2 regions of the Rathayibacter sp. VKM Ac-2759 genome follow, and region 2 is predicted to be linked to the other one. Evidence: riboswitches for the same ligand, from Rfam matches in the RefSeq annotation. Region 2 holds a riboswitch; the other holds the start of a gene.

Region 1 (6,909 bases), 280 kb from region 2:
GAGGACCGTCCCGAGGACGGCTCCCTCGACCTCCTCGGCCTCTACGACGGCGTCGCCCTCACCGAGCGCGAGCGCTACGGCTTCGGCGAGATGCCCGACCGGATCATCCTGTTCCGCGAGCCGCACCTCGCGGCGTGCGACGACCTCGACGAGCTGCGCGACGAGATCCACGTCACCCTCGTCCACGAGATCGCCCACTTCTACGGCATCGACGACGACCGGCTCCACGAGCTCGGCTGGGCCTGACTCGTCGCAGCGGAACCCGTGTCGACCACCAGATCCGCGCCCTCTCTCGGCTCCTCGCGGGCGCAGTAGCGTCGGAACTGCTCGTCCCAGTCGTCCCAGTGCGGCTCGAACAGGGCACCGTCGCGGGCGAGTGCGCGAGCGCGGCGCTCCTGCTCCCCCGCCTCGACCCACACGGTGAGATCGGCGTGGGCACGGTTCGCCCGGCCCGCCGCGCCGCAGCCCTCGAGCAGGAGGAGCGGAGCCGTCACCCGGCGTGATCCGGCGGTCGTCCCCGCCGCCCAGTTCCAGGGCCGCCAGTGCGCCGTCAGACCGAGCGCGTGCGGGCGGACGAGCTCACGGTGACTGGAGTCGACGGCGCGATCGAGTCCCGACCAGCCCGGGTAGAGGTCGTCCATGCGCACCAGCGCCGCCTTCGGTGCCCGCGTGGTCGATCGGATCGCGCGGAGGAGGTCGCCGGCGAAGGTCGACTTGCCCGACCCGCTCGGCCCGTCGATCAGGAGCGTCCGCACCCGGTCGTCGACGACCCGGCGCGCGAGAGCCCTGATGACTCCGGCCCGCTCAGACATCGAGGAGGAAGCTCCAGGTCCCCGCGAGCACTGCGGCCACGACAGCGAGGGCCGCGATGACGACCCCGCCGAGGACGAGCAGCAGATCCCCGGGAGCGAGCCTGGACTCGCGAGCCCAGGTGCGGGGCGTGTCCGACCCGAAACCCTTCGCCTCCATCGCGGTGGCGAGCCTGCTCCCCCGCCGGATCGCGAGGACGAGCAGCGAGAAGGCGCGCGAGACGAGGCTCCGCACCGCGTGCACCGGGCCCCGGCCGTCGGCCAGACCCCGCGCGCGCCGCGCCATCGCGAGAGTGCGCCAGTCCTCGACCAGCAGGCCGACCAGCCGCATGCCCGCCAGGCCGCCCAGCACGAAGCGGGAGGGCAGACGGAGGATCTGGGCGAGTCCGTCTGCCAGGTCGGTCGGATCGGTGGTCGCGATCAGGACCACGCTCGGCAGGCCGATGGCGAGCACTCTCAGCGCGATCGCCGCACCCAGCGCGAGAGACCCCTCCGTGACGCTGATGAAGAGGAACTGGGCGAGGACGCTCCCCTCGTCCCGCCCGTAGAGGACCGTGGTGACGCCGGCGAGGGGCGCGGCGATCCAGAGCGGCGAGGTCCGGCGGAGGAGCTCGCCGGGGCGGAGGCCTGCGAACGGCAGCACCAGCAGCTCGAGGACGAGGGCGGTCGCGGCAGACACCGTGTCGACGGTGAGAACGAGGACGAGGGCGATCACCAGGCTCGCCAGGAGCTTCGCGACCGGATTGGCGCGGGCGATCGGCCCGCGGGCGGGAACCGCGTCGAGGAGCGTCACCGCTCGGCCCCGGCCGGCTCGCCGATCAGGACGGTCTCGTCGGCCAGAGCCGCGACGAGGTGCTCGTCGTGGGTGACCGCGAGCACGGCTCGGCCGTCGTCGCGCAGCTCGGCCAGCAGATCGACCACGACCTGCCAGGTGAGGCGGTCCTGGCCGAAGGTCGGCTCGTCGAGCACGACGACGGACGGGCGACGGACCAGCGCCGACGCCACGGCGAGCCGGCGCTTCTCACCGCCCGAGAGGGTGAAGGGATTCGCGTCGGCCAGCGCCGCGAGACCCAGCCGCTCGAGCAGCTCCTCCGCGCGTCGCCGCTCGTCGTCGTCGCGCGCGCCGAGCGAGAGCTCCTGGCGCACGCGGGCGGTGAGGAACTGGTGCTCCGGCTCCTGGAAGACCATCGCCACCCGGTCGGCGAGCTGGGCCGAGCTCCAGCGGTGCGGATGCGGCGAGGCCCCGCGACTGACCGCCGCCGCCGCGACGACCTCGCCCGCCACGGGCGGCAGCAGGCCGGCGAGGGTGAGCGCGAGCGTGGACTTCCCCGCGCCGTTGGGCCCGAGCACCGCGGCCACCCGGCCGGCGGCGATCTCGAGGTCGAGCCCGGACACGACGGGCACCGGGCGGCGCCGGCCGAGGACGGGCCTCCCGACGGCGAGATCGCGCGTGCTCAGAGCTGTCGATGCGGGTCCGCCGCCCGCGGTGACACGCACGGGGACCTCACCCGGCACCCACACCCCGGCCGCGACGAGGACCTCGTGCGCCTCGACGAGGACCGTCCACGGGTCGCCGTCCGCGATGACCGCGCCGTCGGATCCGAGCAGGACGATGCGATCGACGAGGTCGACCCAGACGTCGACCCGGTGCTCGACGACCACGAGCGTGGCGCCCGACCGCGCCGTGCTGCGCTCGACGGCGGCGCGCACCTCGCGCACCCCCGCCGGGTCGAGGTTGGCCGTCGGCTCGTCGAGGAGGAGGAGCCGCGGCTGCATGGCGAGCACTCCTGCGAGCGCGAGGCGCTGCTTCTGCCCGCCCGAGAGCGCCGAGGTGGAGTGATCGAGCGCGACCTCCAGGCCCACGTCCTCGAGCGCGAGGCGCACGCGCTCCGCGATCCTCTCGCGCTGGACTCCGAGGTTCTCGCAGGCGAACCCGACGTCGTCGCCGACCCGGGCGAGGACCGCCTGAGTGTCGGGATCCTGCAGCACGAGCCCCGCGCTCCCGCGGCTCTCGAGCGGAGACCGGCCGTCGATGCTCAGCTCGCCGGCGGAGGCGCCGTCCTCCTCTCCGCCGAGGACCCCGGCGAGCGCGTGCAGGAGCGTGCTCTTCCCGGCACCGGAGGGACCGAGCAGCAGGACGCGCTCGCCCGGCTCGACCGAGAGGTCGAGGCCGGTCACCGCGGTGCGGGAGCGGCCGGCGTGACGCCAGCTCCACCCGCGCGCCCGGACCGAGGCACCCGTCATCGGCCGCTCGCGCCCACTCCCTCGACGACCCGGCCCTCTCTGCCCGACGCGAAGCGATCGAGCGCTCCGGAGGCGGCGAGCGAGCGGACCGCGAACCACGGCAGGAGACCCGCGAGCACGACTCCGGAGACGATCGACGAGACGACGTAGACGGTCGCGAAGAGCCCGTCGACCCCGGCGTAGTAGACGATCAGATCGTTGATCGCGAGCGCGAGACCGGAGGCGGCCCCCGCCAGCATCGCGACGAGCGGACGGCCGCTGCGGTAGAGGAAGAGCGCGAAGACGATCTCGGCTCCGAGCCCCTGGACCAGACCGGACAGCAGGACGAAGAAGCCCCACTGGGTGCCGATCAGCCCGGAGACCAGGGCGGCGAGCAGCTCGGTGAAGAGTGCGGCACCGGGCTTGCGGATGATCAGACCGCCGAGGACGCCGGCGAAGAGCCAGCCGCCGCCGAGGATCCCGCCGAGGCCGGGGAGGAAGTCGAAGGCGATGCCGAGGACGTTCGTCGCGAGGCCCCAGGCCCAGAAGACGATGCCGCTGGCGACCGCGACGACGCTGGCGATGACGATGTCGACGACCCGCCAACGGAGGACGCGGCCGGGACGGCCCGATGAGGAGGTGGAGAGCGCTGAGTTCTGCGCGGCTGAGTTCTGCACTGACGTGCCCTTTCGTGGAAGCGAATGGAGGGCACGGGTAGGAAGAGGAGATCGAAACGTTCCTTCGCTGGCATGACCCAGATCAGGTTCGACGGTCGAAGGCTGCGTGCCTTCCTCTCAGTCCGGTGCACCGGACTCCCGTGTTCGTCAGCAATCATAGACAGCATGTCGTGGTCGGTGGTCGTCGTGCTCGCGGTGATCCTGCTGGTGTTCCTGCAGGTCCTGCTCTGGCAGCGCCGTCGGCGCATCCGGCGCGAGCTGCTCACCTACGGCACCCGCGTGACGGGGCGGGTGCTCGCGCACGACCCCGCCCGGGGGGACCGGACGGCGGCGACGGAACTCGGGCGGCTGCTGGTCGCCTACCGCCTCGCGGACGGCGAGGAGCGCCGGGCGCTGAAGGTCCCGCAGCGCCGGGGAGACGCCTGGATGGCGGGTGAGCCGGTCGCGGTGATCTACGATCCGCGCCGACCGGACGACACCGAGCGCCTGATCGTCGGATTCGGACGCACGCAGAAGAAGTGGTTCACGGCGCGGCAGCAGCGGAGGCGCTGAGCCGCCCGCCGCCTACTTCTTGAGGGCGCGGATGATGCGGGCGAGCGCCTTGCCGGTGACCCAGACGAAGGGGATGCCGACGGCGAGGACCGAGACGACGTTCGGCTGGAAGCGGAGGCCCAGGTCGTCCTTGATGTAGGCGCCGATCGGGATGACGGCTCCGCCGCCTCCTCCGCCGCCGCCCTCCTGGCCGTCCTCGGAGCCGCTGCCGCCGCCGAAGCCGAACCAGCGCAGGGCGACGGGCACGAGCGACACGCCGTCGACCGTCACCGGCTCTCCGTAGATCGTCGCGGCACCCGCGGAGGTGACGGAGTCGGCCAGGGAGACGGCGATGTTGGGCATGCCCGAACGCTACTCCGCGGCTCTCGAGGGCGACAAGCGACGCTCCGACTCGCACAGGACTCCCCCACCCCCGGCCCTGCGTCAGCGGCCATACTCGTCGGATGTCCCCGCGTCCCCGCCGCCGCCGACCCGCTCGCGCGGGCGTCGTGATCGGAGCGAGTGCCGCTCTGGCGGCGTTCCTGGCGTTCCACCGGGCGCTCCCCGAGGCCGCCGGCTGGCTGTCCGTCGTCGAGACGGGGATCCCGTGGACCGGACTGCTCGTCCTGCTTCTCGTCTCGGGTGCGATCGCGCTGCGCTCGCGCGCGGCGGGTGCGGCGGTCACCGTGCTCGTCATGGTCTACGGCGTGCTGGTGCTCCCCGTCGCCCTGCCCGCGCCCGAGGTGCGCTCGGGGCGCTTCACCGTCGTCAGCCAGAACATCGCCGCGAGCGGTGCCGACGCGGCGGGGCTCGTCGCCGAACTGGCGGCGAGCGACCCCGATGCCATCGCCCTCCAGGAGCTCGACGGCGACGCCCGGTCGGTGGTCGACGACGAGCTGGCCGAGCAGTACCCGTACTCGTACGTCGTCGGCACGGTCGGCGTCTGGAGTCGCACCGCGCTCTCGGACGGCGGTGCGCTCGATCTCGGCCTCGGCTGGGACCGCGCACTCGCGGTCGACATCGACACTCCGCTGGGCCCGACCCGCCTCTTCGTCGTGCACCTCGCCTCCTTCCGGCTCGGCGACCACGAGGAGCGCGACACCATGCTCGGCGGGCTCGCGTCGGCCCTCGCCGAGGACGCCTCCGATCGGACGGTCGTCGTCGGCGACTTCAACACCGCGACCGACGACCACCTGCTCGCGCCGGTCCTGGCGCAGGCCGGCCTCGTCCGCAGCTCCGGCCCGGGCTTCCCCGCCACCTGGCCCTCGCTCCTGCCGGTGGTCTCGCTCGATCACGCGCTGGCGGACGGGATCCCGGCGGCGACGCTGCGGGTGCTGCCCGGGAACGGCTCCGACCACCGGCCGATCAGTCTGACGATCGGTTCCGCGTAGCGAGCGTGTCGCTGAGATCGATGCCCTTCGCCGACTCGGGCGCGGACTTCGAGATCAGCGACGCCGGTCGGACGGCTCCGGTGCCGAACCGGGCCGAGACCCCGTCGACCGCCAGCTCAGCATCGCGCCAGTCGTCGGAGTCGCTCCACAGCGAGAACGCGACCTCGTCGCCCTCGACGAGCTGCTCGCCGCGGACGCCGATGAGCCTCACGGGCCGGCGGAGCGGATTGGCCGACTCGAGCAGTGCCGAGGACGCCTCGTAGAGCACCCGGGCGACATCGCTCGGCTCGGTGAGGGTCCGCGAGCGGGTGAGCGTGGTGAAGTCGCCGAAGCGGACCTTCACGGCGACCGTGCGGCAGCGCACGCCCCCGCGGCGCAGGCGCACCGCCACCTTGTCGCACAGGCGCAGCAGCTCGCGCCGCACCAGCTCGGGGTCGGCGACGTCGTCGGCGAAGGTGATCTCGTGGCCGGCGCTCTTCTCGACCTGGCGGGTGTCGACCGAGCGCGGGTCGACTCCGCGGGAGAGCGCGTGCAGCCTGCGCCCCGTCGCCTCGCCGAGCGAGGAGACGAGCACCGGCAGCGGAGTCGCGGCGACGTCGGCGACCGTGCGCAGGCCTCGCCGCAGCAGCGCCTCCTCGGTGCTCGCGCCGACGCCCCAGAGCGCGCTCACCGGCAGCGGGTCGAGGAACGCCTGCACGCCGTCGGAGGGGACGACGAGCAGCCCGTCGGGCTTGGAGCGGCTCGAGGCCAGCTTGGCGACGAACTTGGTGCTCGCGATGCCGACCGAGCAGGTCAGGCCGAGCTCGGAGAGGACCTGTGCGCGGATCGCCGTGCCGATGGCGAACGGCGAGCCGGAGATGCGGCGGGCGCCGGCCACGTCGAGGAACGCCTCGTCGATGCTGAGGCGCTCGACGAGCGGCGTGAAGGAGTCGAAGATCGCCATCACCCGCCGCGACGCGTCGCGGTAGCGGTCCATGTGCGGCTCGAGCACGATCGCCCGCGGGCAGCGGCGGAGGGCGACCGCCATCGGCATCGCCGAGTTCACTCCGTAGCGCCGCGCCTCGTACGTGGCGGCCGTGACCACCGAGCGGGCGCCGTGATGGCCGACGATGACCGGCAGCCCGCGGAGCTCCGGGTGCTCGAGGAGCTCGACCGAGGCGAAGAACGCGTCCATGTCGATGTGGAGGATGCTCGCGCGGGGGTCGTCGAAGGGCTCGGTGGTGACCTGCCGCCCCGTGCCGTCCTGTTTGCTCACGTACCGTCCTGATCGCTCGACTC
Region 2 (6,909 bases):
TTCTCGGGTCTCGTCGCGCGGCTCGAGCCGCTGCTGGAGTCCGCGCGCGCCGAGGCGACGACGGCCGACGACGCCGATCGCGAGGCGCGCACCGCTCTCGACGCGGCGCGGATCCTCCGCCGCGCCCAGGAGCGGCGCTCCCGTGCGCTGCGCGAGGCCGAGGAGCTCGCCGTGGCCGAGCCGGCTGCGGCCGAGCACCGCGAGCGGATCGAGAGCCCGTCGTGCCGACACCGTGCTCCCGGTGCTGCGCAGCGCACGCGCGGCGCGCACGGCGGCCGACAGCGCGGCGGCGAAGCGCGAGGAGGCGGGCGAGCGGTTCCGCGCGGCCTTCGGGCTCGCGCCCGATCGCACCGCCGCGGCGGAGGCGGTCGAGGCGCTCACGGCTCGCCTCGGCGCACTCGCCGGCGTGCTGGCCGACGAGCAGCGCCTGCCCGAGGCGAGCGGCCTCGCCGAGCGGGCGCAGGAGGCCCGCGCGGCGGCGGAACGCGCCCTCGAGATCGTCGAGAGCGAGGCACGCGAGCTGCCGGCGCGGCTCGATGCGCTCGAGAGCGAGGAGACGGTCCTCACTCCCGAGGCCACGGCGGTCGCGAGCCGTGCGGAGGAGCTCGCCGCCCTCGACCGGCGGATCGCCCTGCTCGCCGAGCGGGCCGCCGCCGCGGCGACCCTCGACGCCGGGCGCGCCGCTCACGCCCGTGCCGTCCAGCGGCACGGGGAGCGCGCCGCCGAGCACGCCCGCCTCGTGGCGCAGCGCTTCGCAGGATTTGCCGGAGAGCCTCGCCGCCGCGCTGCGCGAGGACGAGCCCTGCCCGGTCTGCGGATCGACGGAGCACCCGGCGCCCGCGGGCCACGGCGATACCGCTCCGATCGGCGCGGAGGATCTCGATCGGGCACGCCTCGAGGTCGAGCGCGCCGCCTCCGCGATGGACGCCGCCCGCGCCGACGAGAACGCGGCCGCGCTCGCCTGGGCCGCGCTCGACGAGCGCGCCGGACGCGAGGGCGCGGACGAGCTCGAGAGCGCCCGCGCCGACGCTCGCGGGCGCCTGGAGACCGCGCGGGGTGCCGCCGGCCGCTGCGAGACGCTGCGCCGCGAGCGCACCGCCGTCCGGGCGCGTGCCGAGGAGCTGACCGCGCTGATCGACTCGGCGCGCGAGCAGCGCGACCGCCGCGTGAGCGAGGCGACCGTCGCCGAGGAGTCGCTGCGGAACCTCCGCGAGCGGGTCGACGCCCATCGCGACGGAGCCGCCGGCATCGCCGACCTGGTGGAGGGGCTCCGCCGGGAGCGGCGCCTCGCGGAGGCGCTGCTCGAGGCGGAGGAGCTCGCCTCGTCGCGCGCCGAGGCCCGCGAGGCGGCGGAGGCGCACCTCGCGGAGGTCCTCGACGAACGGGGCTTCCCCACTCCCGACGCCGCCGAGGCGGCCGCCCTCTCGAGCGGGGAGCGCGCCCGCGCCGAGGCCGTCGTCGCCGAGCACGAGCGCCGCCGCTCCGCGGTCGACTCCGTGCTCGCCGAACCCGAGCTGCACGAGCTGCCGACCGCGCCCGTCGACGTCTCCGCGGCCGAGGAGCAGGCGCGCCTCGCCTCCGCCCGGCGCGACGACGCCCGACGCGAGCTGTCGCTGCTCGAGGATCGAGCGAGCCGCCTCGAGGAGATCGCGCGTCGGGCCGAGTCGCGGCTCGCCGCGCTCGAGGGCCGCCTCCGCCGCTACGACGAGCTGCGCGCCCTCGCCGAGACGATCGACGGGCACGGCCAGAACTCGCGGCGGATGGACCTCGAGGCGTTCGCGCTCGCGGGACGCCTGGAGGAGATCGTCGCCGCCGCGAACCTCCGCCTCGACGCCATGACGAGCGGCCGGTACACCCTCGCTCACGACGACTCCCTCGCCTACCGCGGCGCCGCCTCCGGCCTCGGGATCGACGTGCTCGACGCGTTCACGGGCGCGCGCCGTCAGCCCGCGTCGCTGTCGGGCGGCGAGACGTTCCTCGCCTCCCTCGCGCTGGCGCTCGGCCTCGCCGACGTCGTGACCATGCAATCGGGCGGGATCTCGCTCGAGACCATGTTCATCGACGAGGGCTTCGGCTCGCTCGACGCCGAGACCCTCGAGACGGCGCTGGGCACCCTCGACGCGCTCCGCTCGGGCGGCCGGACCATCGGCCTGATCAGCCACGTCGACGCCATGCGCGAGCGCCTCCCGACGGGCCTGCGCGTCGTCGTCACCGACCGCGGCGACAGCACCATCCTGACGGCCTGAGAGACGGGCGGCGAGGGAACCCCGGACCGTCCAGGGAGCGTGCACTCGGAGGCGGCCTCGACGGTCCGGGGTTCCCTCGCGACCCTCCACGGCCCGCTGCTAGGGTCGTCGGCAGTGACACGGGGTGCCCTCCAGGGCTGAGATGAGACCCGTCGAACCTGATCTAGTTCGTACTAGCGAAGGGATGTCGCGAATGAGCATTCGCACGCCTGTCCACCCGACCCTCCACGACCGGGCGACGGCCGTCGGCCGCGACCTCGACGCACTGCGGCTGCGCCCTCCGCTCGTGCAGTGCATCACGAACGCCGTCGTCACCGGCTTCACCGCCAACAGCCTCCTCGCGCTCGGCGCGAGCCCCGCGATGTGCGACCTGCCCGGCGAGGCGGGCGTCTTCGCCGAGATCGCCTCCGCGACGCTCGTGAACCTCGGCACGCCCGGTGCCGAGCAGCGCGACGGGGCGCGCGAGGCGGTCGCCGCCGCGCAGCGCTCCGGGACCCCGTGGGTGCTCGATCCCGTCGCCGTCGGCCCGCTGCCCGTCCGCACCGCGCTCGCGGCCGAGCTGCTCGAGGCGCGCCCGGCGATCATCCGCGGCAACGCCTCCGAGATCCTCGCTCTCGCCGGACTCGGCGCCGGCGGACGCGGAGTCGACGCGGTCGACGGAGCCGAGGACGCGCTCGAGGCCGCATTCGCGCTCGCCCGCCGCACCGGCGGCGCGGTCGCCGTCTCGGGAGCCGTCGACGTGGTCACCGACGGCGCGACCGTGATCCGCATCACCGGCGGCCACCCCCTCCTCACCCGGGTGACCGGAGGAGGCTGCGCCCTCGGAGCCGTCATGGCCGCGTTCCTCGGCACCGGCGCCGATCCCCTCGCGTCCGCCGTCGCCGCCTCCGTGGTCTGGGGCGTCGCCGCCGAGCGCGCCGCCGTCACCGCCGCCGGCCCCGGCTCCTTCGCCGTCGCGCTCCTCGACGAGCTCGCCGCGCTCGACGCGGACGGCGCCGTCGAGGCGGCGAGGCTCTCATGAGCGCGCTCGACCTCTCGCTCTACCTCGTCACCGACACCCGCCAGTGCGGCGAGCGGGGAGTCCCCGCCGTCGTCGCCCGGGCGGTGTCCGGCGGCGTCCGCACCGTGCAGATCCGCGACCACGACGCCTCCGCCGCCGAGCTGGTCTCGCTCGTCGTCGCGGTCGCCTCCGTGCTCGACGAGCACACGACCCTGGTCGTCGACGACCGCGTCGACGTCGTCCTCGCCGCCCGCCTGACCGGAGCGCTCGTGCACGGCGTGCACGTCGGCCAGTCCGATCTGCCCGCCACGGCCGCCCGCGCGATCCTCGGCGCCGACGCCGTCGTCGGACTCACCGCCGACGCCCCCGAGCACCTCGAGGCCGCGCACGCGCTGCCGCCCGGCACCGTCGACTACCTCGGCGTCGGCGTGATCCGGCCGACCGCGACCAAGGCCGACCATCCGGCTCCGCTCGGTCTCGACGGCTTCGCCCGGTTCGCCGCCGCCAGCCGCTACCCCTGCGTCGCGATCGGCGGAGTCGCGCTCGGCGATGCCGCTCCCCTGCGGCAGCGCGGCGCGGCCGGTCTCGCCGTCGTGTCGGCGATCTGCACGGCCGACGACCCCGCCGCCGCCGCGCGCGCCTTCCGCGAGGAGTGGGACCGATGACCACCGCGATCCCCCGCGTCCTCAGCATCGCGGGCACCGACCCGACGGGCGGCGCCGGCATCCAGGCCGACCTCAAGTCGATCGGCGCTCTCGGCGGCTACGGCATGGCCGTCGTGACCGCCCTCGTCGCGCAGAACACCCACGGGGTGCGCTCGGTTCACCTGCCGCCGGCCGCCTTCCTCCGCGAGCAGCTCGACGCGGTGAGCGACGACGTGCGGATCGACGCCGTGAAGATCGGGATGATCGCGACCGCCGAGCTCGGCGCGGTCATCGCCGACTGGCTCGACGCCGTCCGTCCTCCGCTGGTCGTCGTCGACCCCGTGATGGTGGCGACGAGCGGGCACCGCCTGCTCGACGAGGCGGCGGAGGACGCCGTCCGCGACCTCGTCCGGCGCGCCGATCTGGTGACGCCGAACCTGCCCGAGCTCGCCGTCCTCGTCGGCGAGCCGACCGCGTCGCAGTGGCCGGAGGCGCTCGCGCAGGCCGCCCGCCTCGCCGGGTCCCTGGGCACCACGGTCCTCGTCAAGGGCGGCCATCTCGAGGGCGGGGCCGCTCCGGATGCGATCGTCACGCCCGCGGGCGAGGTGCGGGAGGTGCCGGGCGAGCGGGTGGAGACCTCGAACACCCACGGCACGGGCTGCTCGCTCTCCTCCGCGATGGCGACGCTGCTGGCCGGGCGCCACCGCGACGCCGCCGCCGCGCTTCTCGAGGCGAAGGAGTGGCTGACCGGGGCGCTGCGCGGTGCCGACGCCCTCGCGATCGGGTCGGGCAACGGTCCGATCGACCACTTCCACCGCCTCCGCACGCCGCCGTTCTGCTCGGCCGTCTGGGACGAGACCCGGGAGCTCCGCAGCGAGATCGACGCCCTGCCGTTCGTCCGAGCGCTCGGCGACGGCAGCCTGGCCCGCGACGACTTCGAGTGGTACCTGGAGCAGGACGCCCTCTACCTCACCGAGTACGCACGCGTGCTCGCCGTCGCGGCGCAGCGGGCGCCCTGCACCGCCGAGCAGGTCTTCTGGGCGGAGTCGTCGGCATCGGCCCTCGCGGCGGAGGCGCAGCTGCACCGCGACCGCCTGGGCGGAGACCGCGGCTCCGTCGCCTCCCTCACCACGCGCGGCTACGTCGACCATCTGCTCGCGGTCGGCTCGCGCGGCGGCTACGGCGAGCTGGTCGCCGCACTCCTGCCGTGCTTCCAGCTCTACGCCGACGTCGGCGAGCGCCTCGCCGCTGCCTCGCGACCGGGCCACCCCTACGAGGACTGGCTCGCGACCTACTCCGAACCGGAGTTCGCCGCGGCGACCGAGCGGGCGATCGCGATCACGGAGGAGGCGGCGCGCCGGGCCTCCCCCGCGGAGCGATCGGCGATGCGCGACGCGTTCCTGCGGTCGAGCCGCTTCGAGCGCGACTTCTTCGCGGCGCCCCTCCTGCGCTGAGGAGCGCCGCCCGCGTCAGCCGATCGCCTCGCGCAGGACGTGCATGAGCGCATCGAGCTGCACCGTGTCGGCCGAGGCGGTCTCGGCGTCCGCGCCGTCGAGCGCGCGGGCGGCGAGGCCCGCCTTCGCGTCGATCAGCTCGGCGATCTTCGCGTCGATCGTGTGAGCCGCGATGATGCGCCAGGCGGTGACGGGCTCCTCCTGGCCGATGCGGTGCACGCGGTCGATCGCCTGCGTCTGCTCGGCCGAGGTCCACGACAGCTCGGCGAGGACGACGTTGGAGGAGGCCTGCAGGTTGACGCCGACGCCCGCCGCGGTCAGCGAGCAGACCGCGACCGAGACGTCGGGGTCCTCGTTGAACGCGTCGATCTGGGTCTGCCGGAAGGTCGCGGTCTGGTCGCCGCGGATCGAGACGGAGGTGAGCTCGCGCTTCTCGAAGGTGTCCTCGGCCTGGTCCATCACGTCGACGTGCTTCGCGAAGAACACGACCTTGCCGACCGAGCGGGCCAGCTGCGAGGCGTAGTCGGCCGCCAGGGCCGCCTTCGCCTGGCCGATGCGGCGCACCATGGTGAAGACGTTCTCGCCCGTCTTCGCCGACTTCGACTCCTCCAGCTCGCTCTGCGCGACGATGCGGATGAACCGCTCCTGCTCGGTGTCGTCGAGCTCGTGGGTGATCGAGGCGGTGACCGCCTTGAAGCGCTGCAGCATCCGTGCGCCGAGCTCGCGCTCCGCCTTCTGGATCGAGCGGCCGAGGTCGTCGTCGAGCTCGACGGGCAGATCGACGATCCGCTTCGAGGGCAGGTCGGCGGCGACGTCGATCTTCTTGCGACGGACGATGCCGAGATCGATGACCGCCTCGCGCGCCTCCGGGTAGAAGGCCGTGTCGGCCGGAGTGAGCCCGGTGTCCTCGAGCTGGCGCATCAGGTCGGGCCCGGGCTTGGTCTCGTCGATCCAGCCGAGGAACCGCCAGATGGCGCGGAAGTCGTCGACGTCGTTGATGAGCGGGGTTCCCGTGAGGGCGATCATCAGCGGGTCGTGGCCGGGAGTGGTCTCGCGGATCTTCGCCGCGAGCGCGAGCACGCTCTGCGAGCGCTGCGAGCGCAGGTTCTTGATGAAGTGCGCCTCGTCGACGACCATGCCGCGGAAGCCGAGGCTGCCGAGCCAGCCGCTGTGGCGGTCGAGGATGTCGTAGTTGACGATCACGACGTCGGCGAACGCGTCGAGCGTGGTGCCGTCGCCGTGGATGACCGTCGCGCGGCGCTGAGGAGTCCAGTGCTCGACCTCGCGGGCCCAGTTCATCTTCACGACGTTGGGGACCACGGCGAGCAGGGGGTAGGAGCCGGTGACGGAGGCGGCGAGGAGGCTCTGCGCCGTCTTGCCCAGACCCGGCTCGTCGGCGAGGAGGAAGCTGCGGTGCCCCTCCCGCGCGCTCTCGATGAAGCGCGCCTGGTGCGGCATCAGCTCGCGACCGCGCGGAGTGACGCGGTCGATGGCGGGGGGCTCCGGAAGCTCCATGCTGGCGGCCCGTCCACCGGCGCCGTACTCGAACGCCTTGAACAGCGGGC

What was found. Region 2 has a riboswitch for thiamine pyrophosphate ahead of thiM (hydroxyethylthiazole kinase). Riboswitches for the same ligand answer to the same signal wherever they lie in the genome.
Positions count from the first base shown of each region.
Region 1: another riboswitch for thiamine pyrophosphate. It lies ahead of GSU68_RS09605 (ECF transporter S component); the one in region 2 lies ahead of thiM (hydroxyethylthiazole kinase).

Region 1 is NZ_CP047176.1:2,085,971-2,092,879, forward strand. Features, by position in the region: gene GSU68_RS09585 (metallopeptidase family protein) at 1-246, shown strand, start outside; gene GSU68_RS09590 (hypothetical protein) at 201-812, opposite strand; gene GSU68_RS09595 (energy-coupling factor transporter transmembrane component T) at 805-1,602, opposite strand; gene GSU68_RS09600 (ATP-binding cassette domain-containing protein) at 1,599-3,053, opposite strand; gene GSU68_RS09605 (ECF transporter S component) at 3,050-3,709, opposite strand; TPP riboswitch at 3,752-3,860, opposite strand; gene GSU68_RS09610 (DUF3592 domain-containing protein) at 3,875-4,261, shown strand; gene GSU68_RS09615 (hypothetical protein) at 4,274-4,603, opposite strand; gene GSU68_RS09620 (endonuclease/exonuclease/phosphatase family protein) at 4,705-5,631, shown strand; gene dinB (DNA polymerase IV) at 5,606-6,886, opposite strand.
Region 2 is NZ_CP047176.1:2,366,852-2,373,760, forward strand. Features, by position in the region: gene GSU68_RS10970 (SMC family ATPase) at 762-2,246, shown strand; TPP riboswitch at 2,357-2,448, shown strand; gene thiM (hydroxyethylthiazole kinase) at 2,440-3,267, shown strand; gene thiE (thiamine phosphate synthase) at 3,264-3,911, shown strand; gene thiD (bifunctional hydroxymethylpyrimidine kinase/phosphomethylpyrimidine kinase) at 3,908-5,344, shown strand; gene GSU68_RS10990 (DEAD/DEAH box helicase) at 5,360-6,909, opposite strand, start outside.